Regions from separate parts of the Lysinibacillus sp. 10T31 genome, predicted to be linked through region 2. Evidence: riboswitches for the same ligand, from Rfam matches in the RefSeq annotation. Region 2 holds a riboswitch; the other holds the start of a gene.
What was found. Region 2 has a riboswitch for glycine ahead of AC1DCY_RS21155 (amino acid permease). Riboswitches for the same ligand answer to the same signal wherever they lie in the genome.
Positions count from the first base shown of each region.

Region 1: another riboswitch for glycine. It lies ahead of gcvT (glycine cleavage system aminomethyltransferase GcvT); the one in region 2 lies ahead of AC1DCY_RS21155 (amino acid permease).

Region 1 is NZ_JBFTHS010000068.1:2,273-5,702, forward strand. Features, by position in the region: gene gcvPA (aminomethyl-transferring glycine dehydrogenase subunit GcvPA) at 1-938, opposite strand, end outside; gene gcvT (glycine cleavage system aminomethyltransferase GcvT) at 964-2,067, opposite strand; glycine riboswitch at 2,337-2,429, opposite strand; gene AC1DCY_RS24405 (shikimate kinase) at 2,574-3,089, opposite strand; gene AC1DCY_RS24410 (hypothetical protein) at 3,109-3,309, opposite strand; gene comGF (competence type IV pilus minor pilin ComGF) at 3,287-3,430, opposite strand, start outside.
Region 2 is NZ_JBFTHS010000045.1:28,098-31,527, reverse strand. Features, by position in the region: gene AC1DCY_RS21165 (rhodanese-like domain-containing protein) at 1-50, shown strand, start outside; gene AC1DCY_RS21160 (hypothetical protein) at 492-632, opposite strand; glycine riboswitch at 1,038-1,114, shown strand; gene AC1DCY_RS21155 (amino acid permease) at 1,276-2,625, shown strand; gene AC1DCY_RS21150 (glutaminase) at 2,763-3,430, opposite strand, start outside.

The DNA.
Region 1 (3,430 bases), on a different contig from region 2:
TGTAATGTTAAAACATAACCACGGCGACCTTCGCCGTCTACTGTTTCACCAACAAGACGACCTGGAACTTTACGCATTAGCTTCGTTGTTACTGCAAAGAAGCCACAGTGTGGACCACCGAATGCTTCAGAAATACCGAAGACCTGTGCGTCCCCTACACAAATATCAGCACCTAGCTTACCAGGAGGTGTTAAAACCCCTAGTGAAAGTGGGTTTGAAGATACGACAAATAAACTTTTTGCCTCATGTGCAATATCGCCAATTACTTGTAAGTCCTCAATTTGACCAAAGAAGTTAGGATACTGTGTAATAACAGCTGCTGTATTGTCATCAATTAATTCTTTTAAAGCTTCTACATCTGTCACACCATCTTTATGTGGAACAGTAACAATTTCAATAGATTGACCGTATGCATATGTAGCAACGACATCGCGGTACTCAGGATGAACCGATTCAGATACTAAAATTTTCTTACGGCGTGTATGTCCAGCTGCAAGCATACCTGCTTCAGCTAACGCCGTTCCTCCATCATACATAGAAGAGTTTGCAAGATCCATACCTGTAAGCTCTGCAATCATCGTTTGGAATTCAAAAATTGCTTGTAATTCCCCTTGTGAAATTTCTGGTTGATATGGAGTATACGCAGTGTAAAACTCTGAACGAGAAATAACATGGTCCACGATGATCGGTTTATAGTGGTTGTATACGCCAGCACCTAAAAACGATACGTTTGCATTTGTATCTTTATTTTTCGCAGCAAGTGCCGTTAATTCTTTTAATAAAGCTGATTCAGATTTTGCTTCTTTAATATCATATAGGCCTTTAAAACGTACTTTTTCTGGAATATCCCCAAATAACTCATCAACTGAGGATACGCCAATTACGTCTAACATTTCTTGTTTATCTTGCTCCGTCATTGGTAAATAACGATGTTTCATAAATGTAGGTCCCTCTTTTCAACTTTTATTTTGAACGCTTGTAAAACGGTGTTTCAACAGTTACTACCTTTAAGTGCTTACCACGAATTTCGATTTCTAATTCAGTTCCGATAGTTGCGAATTGGCTGTCAATTAATGCGTGACCAACATTACGTTTAGAGGAAGGAAGCTGTGTACCTGTTGTTACTTCACCGATTTCCTTACCATCCTTAAACACTTTGTAGCCATGACGAGGAATTCCTTTATCAATCATTTCAATGCCAACAATTTTACGTGACAGTCCATTTTCTTTTTGTGCCACTAATGCATCATGACCATTAAAGTCCTCTTTATTTAACTTCACAGCAAAACCAATACCAGCCTCAAGAGGTGAAATTGTCGCTGATAGCTCTTGCCCGTATAATGGAAGACCCGCTTCAAAGCGAAGTGTATCACGGCAACCTAAACCTGTTGGAACAACGCCTTTGTCTTTTCCAGCCTCTAAAATTTCATTCCATAAAGCTTTAATAGCTTCTGGAGAGCCGTATAATTCAAAACCATCTTCTCCTGTGTAACCGCTACGAGATACTAATGCTTTATGACCAGCAACTTCAACGTCTGCTTGGAAACGGAAGTATTTAATCGTTTTTAAATCAGTGTCTGTTAATGTTTGAAGAACCTCTTCTGCTATTGGACCTTGAAGGGCAATTTGTGCATAAGCATCTGATTGATTGTCGATAGTCACATTATATTGATGTTGATTTTCCATCATCCAATCATAATCTTTTTCAATATTTGCCGCATTTACGCACAATAAATAATGATTGTCTGCTAATTTATACGTTAATAAATCATCAACAACGCCACCATCTTCATAACACATTGCATTATATTGCGCTTGGCCAACTGCAATTTTTGAAATATCATTTGTCAAAAGATTTTGTAAAAAATCTAGTGAATCAGGTCCAGTTACTAAAATTTCACCCATATGTGATACATCAAATAAGCCAGCACTATTACGTACTGCATCATGCTCTTCTTTAATAGAAGAGAATTGCACTGGTAATTCCCATCCACCGAAGTCGATTGTTTTACCACCATACTTTGCATATTCTTCAAATAGAGGTGTACGCTTTAATTCATTCGTCATTATTTTTGCCCCCTTAATGGTAGTTACATTTTTTACTGATAGTAGTTCGTCTGCTTTTTATAAGTACAATCATGCTTCCCCTGTTTGTTCATTTAAATAAGGAATTAACAAGCAAAACATTTAGGCATAAAAAAAGACAGACGAACCCCTTTTCGGGATTCTCTGTCCTTAAACCTGAAAGTTACACCAGACTGGCTCGCATTACTACAATGCCAATCAGCCGGCTTTCCCCTTTGGTGGCTGTAGTACTACAGCTCTCTCCAGAGTTGCGTCTTGTACGAGTCCTTTTACCTGAGAGATTCATAACATTTTGTTATTTGCTCCTTCGGTGACGTCTACACGTGCTCTCCCCGCACAATCATCCGCCCAAGATTCATCTTGGTACTATTTAGTATTCAATGAACATTTAGTTACTTATTTGTCTATATCCTAACATTAATTGCATTGAAAAGGCAATCATTTTTTATTTTATATTAAAACACGAACATTAAATAGATTTATTTTTATTATTGTTCGCCTTTTAATCTTTTGACTTGGAATACTAAATACTCAAGAATTTGGCGGATTGTTCTGCCCTCTGTTAACACTTGTATATGTCCTGTCTCACGATAGAATCTTCTTCTGTAATGATACAGCTTCTCTAGCTCCTCTTTCGTTGAACTCTGGACAATTGGTCTGTTCGGATCATGCTGTATTCGTTTGTATATATCTTCGAATGTCGCATCTAAAAAAAACACGAGCCCACTACGTCTCATTATTTTTCGATTTTCAGCACTGATTGCAACTCCACCACCTGTTGAAATAATACAAGCTTCGTCTCGGAAATTTTTCAAAAATTCTGTTTCTATTTCTCGAAAACGTGCTTCGCCGTATTTTTCAAATATCTGTGGAATTGTCATTCCCTGCTGCCGAACAATCTCACGATCCATATCATAATATGGCATCTTTAACAAATAGCTTAAACGTCTTCCTAACGCACTTTTCCCGCAGCCCATAAAGCCCACTAAATATATTTTTCGCATTCGAATCACCTTCTTATAACTACGATTCTACACTGTCTGACAAAATTTGTCCTAATAAATTTATCGTAGCTCGAACATTCAGCTTTTCTAGTTCATTATATGTTCGAAACTGAATTTCATAAGACGTAAAATACGTAAGAACAAAAGTAGTTACAAAAAATAATAATGCAATTGCGATTAAAAAAACAGCCCCTCTGTCATTTTTCAATAATTGGAACATAGAAAGTTCGCTCCTTTTTGATACCACTTGGAAGTTCAACAGCTACTGTTAACATATCTTTTTCAAATTGAAACTGACATTTATTAATACCAATTAGCATTGGTACATGACCACTATTAAC
Region 2 (3,430 bases):
GCGGCTTCCGTACTTGGACAGGTAAAATAAAGTCTAAAAAACAAAATTAAAAAATCGATAAGACATAAGTGACTCATATAAATAAATCTACTCATGGAAACGAAGTAAATTTATTTATATTTACCTATATCACTTTGTTTTAACTTCTTTCAGCTATTAAAAATCAGCTGAAAGAAATTAAAGCCTCTGGCGGATGTCACGGAAATCGGGAAGGAGTTCTTTGTGCAAGCACAAAGCCGATTCCGGACGCAATTATACCGAGGCATAATTGATACAAAAAGAAACCATCTCAAATGACTATGAGATGGTTTACTTTTTGCGAAAAATTCTGAGTTTCTACTATATTATATATATTGTTTAACGTCTGACAAGTTAGTTCTAAAGAAAAAGGTAAAGCAACGTGAGGTAATATACTTATTACACTCACATTCCCTAGTCAAAATGCAGGACGCTTCCCATACTAGTTCCAATAACCCACCTCCTTTAACACTTTAAAAGCTCATCACCATAACGTGTGGTTGATTTTCGTTCCGACTGAGCACTTTGTTGTTGCTGTCGCTACGCTTTCGCACAGATAAAACAATTGTAGCTGCCGCTTCGCTTTCGCACAGAGCAAAGCTTCCTGAAGGCATCCGATGAGCCGCTTCGTTTACGCTGCAGGATCTCGGGCGAACACGATGTTGGTCACGAAGGCGTTATCACAGGATGATGGTTTTTACCTTCGTTCCCCTATTGCTAATCCCCAAGGAGTCTCTCAGTCTCAACTCCTATCAACTTATACAAAAGGCATTCATAATTTCCGGAGATGCGCCACTTTATACCATAAATTAAGTATTATCCTTAAATTAACATATGTCTAAAAATACTATTTTTCGTAAAGTATTTACCTAGACGAACTCCAATCTTCTTTTTTTCTGAAAATGACTGAAATTTATCCTTGAATAATTATGGTAGCACTGATAGGATGTATAATATCTTAAAATAATGTCATCAAGACATATAATACAAGCTATGAATGCTATGGATAACACTATAGCAGGAGCAGTTCTGGAGAGAGCGCATTTTGCGTCGCCGAAGGGTTCACTATCTCAGGCAAAAGGACAGAGGAGTAATATCAACTTTCATCATGAAAGCTATACCACACGAATGTTTTCTTTTTTGCATACAATATTCGCAATCGGTATTTGTTATTCTGTCGTTTACGAGACTAGTGTCACTACTAGTCTCTTTTTTATTTCCAGTCATAGTTTTTACGTATCTTTGAGGGGGAGCAACGTGGAACAACAACAATTAAAACGTGATTTAAAAAATCGCCATGTGCAGCTCATTGCCATTGGCGGAACAATCGGTACTGGTCTATTTTTAGGCTCCGGTAAGGCCATTGCTTTAGCTGGACCTTCCATCATCTTTGCCTATCTCATTGTCGGAACCGCCTTATTTTTCGTCATGCGGGCGTTAGGCGAACTGTTATTATCAAATGCTGGCTATACATCATTTACTGATTTTGCATCCGAATACATAGGATCTTGGGCAGGCTACATCACCGGCTGGACATACTGGTTCTGCTGGATTATGACCGCCATGGCAGATATTATTGCTGTCGGCGTTTATGTACAATATTGGTTTGATATACCACAATGGATGCCTGCAATTGGCTGTTTAGTGCTGTTATTAATGTTGAATTTATTAACTGTAAAACTATTTGGCGAATTAGAATTTTGGTTTGCCCTTATAAAAGTCATTACAATTGTTGCACTGATTGTAATTGGACTATTCATGTTATTTACAGGTTTTCAAACAAGCTCTGGCACAGTTTCTGTTGAAAATCTTTGGGCACATGGCGGGTTATTCCCGAATGGCCTACACGGATTCCTAATGGCATTCCAAATGGTTGTTTTCGCTTTTGTTGGTGTCGAGTTAGTTGGGGTTTCTGCTGCTGAAACGGCCGATCCTAAAAAAAATATTCCTTCTGCCATTAACAAAATTCCATTTCGCATTTTATTATTCTACGTAGGGGCATTATTCGTTATTTTATGCATTAATCCTTGGAATGAAATGTCTGCCTCTAGTAGTCCATTTGTACAAGTATTTACACTAGCTGGTATCCCAATTGCTGCAGGTATTATTAATTTCGTCGTTCTAACATCCGCAGCTTCAGCTGGTAATAGTGGTTTATTTTCTACAAGTCGCATGCTCTTTAATCTTGGAAACAACAAGCAAGCTTCACCAAAGTTTGCAAAACTCAATAAAAACAGTGTACCAAGTAACGCACTCGTTGTGTCTGCAATTGTAGTTTCCGCCGGTGCATTACTAAGTAAAGTAATGCCTGAAAACGCCTTTAGTGTTGTTACAACAATTAGTGCCATTTGCTTTATCTGGGTGTGGAGTATTATATTAATCTCTCATATTATCTATAAACGTAAAAATCGTGCACTTCATGAAGCATCCATTTTCAAGGCACCTTTCACTCCGTTCGTGAACTATTTAGTACTTGCCTTCTTTGCATTTCTATTAGTAGTGATGTTCATTTCAGAGGCAACACGTACCGCATTACTGTTAACACCAATTTGGTTTATCATACTAATGATTATTTATAAAAAGAAAAGAAAAAAGCCAATACGCTAAGGTGAATTGTCCTGGATAGAGACACTTTAAAGAAGTGTTCCTATTCAGGGCTTTTTTTTGTGCAAAAGCGAAGCGCCAGCAAAATAATATCACAAAAAAGATGACTGCATTTACTGAAGTCATCTTTTTGTGATTGATTAAAAAATATTCATATTCCACTCGGTAGCGATATGTTTAAGTAGATTCACTCCGGCTACACTGTTTCCGATGTCGTCAATTGCTGGTCCATAAATGCCAATACCACAGCCAGTAGGAAATGGCGAATCTAAGCCTGCATGACTTGGTACAGCCGCTAAAATTGCTCCAGAGACACCACTTTTTGCGGGTAACCCGATAAAGGCAGCAAATTTACCAGAAGCATTATACATCCCACAAGTAACCATCAATGCCTTCGCTAATTTTGCTACTTGCTTAGGAAAGAGCTGTTTATTTAAATGAGGATGATAGCCATCATTGGCAATTACTAAACCAATCATCGCCAAATCCGAAACGTTTACTTCAATAGCACATTGTTTCAAATAAACCTCCAATGCCTCTTCAACAGGACAATCTAAAAAGCCAGAATCCATTAAATAATAGGCTAATGAACGGTTTCGATTTGCAGTTTGCCACTCAGATTGATAAACCTCTTCATTAACCTTTAATTCCTTGCCAACGATTTGTTCTAAAAATTGAAGGATTTTTGATACCTTCTCTTGCGGAGAATTTCCATCAAGCATAGAGGATACTGTAATTGCTCCTGCATTAATCATTGGATTAAAAGGTTTTCCAGGCTGATGGCTCTCTAGACGAATAATTGAATTGA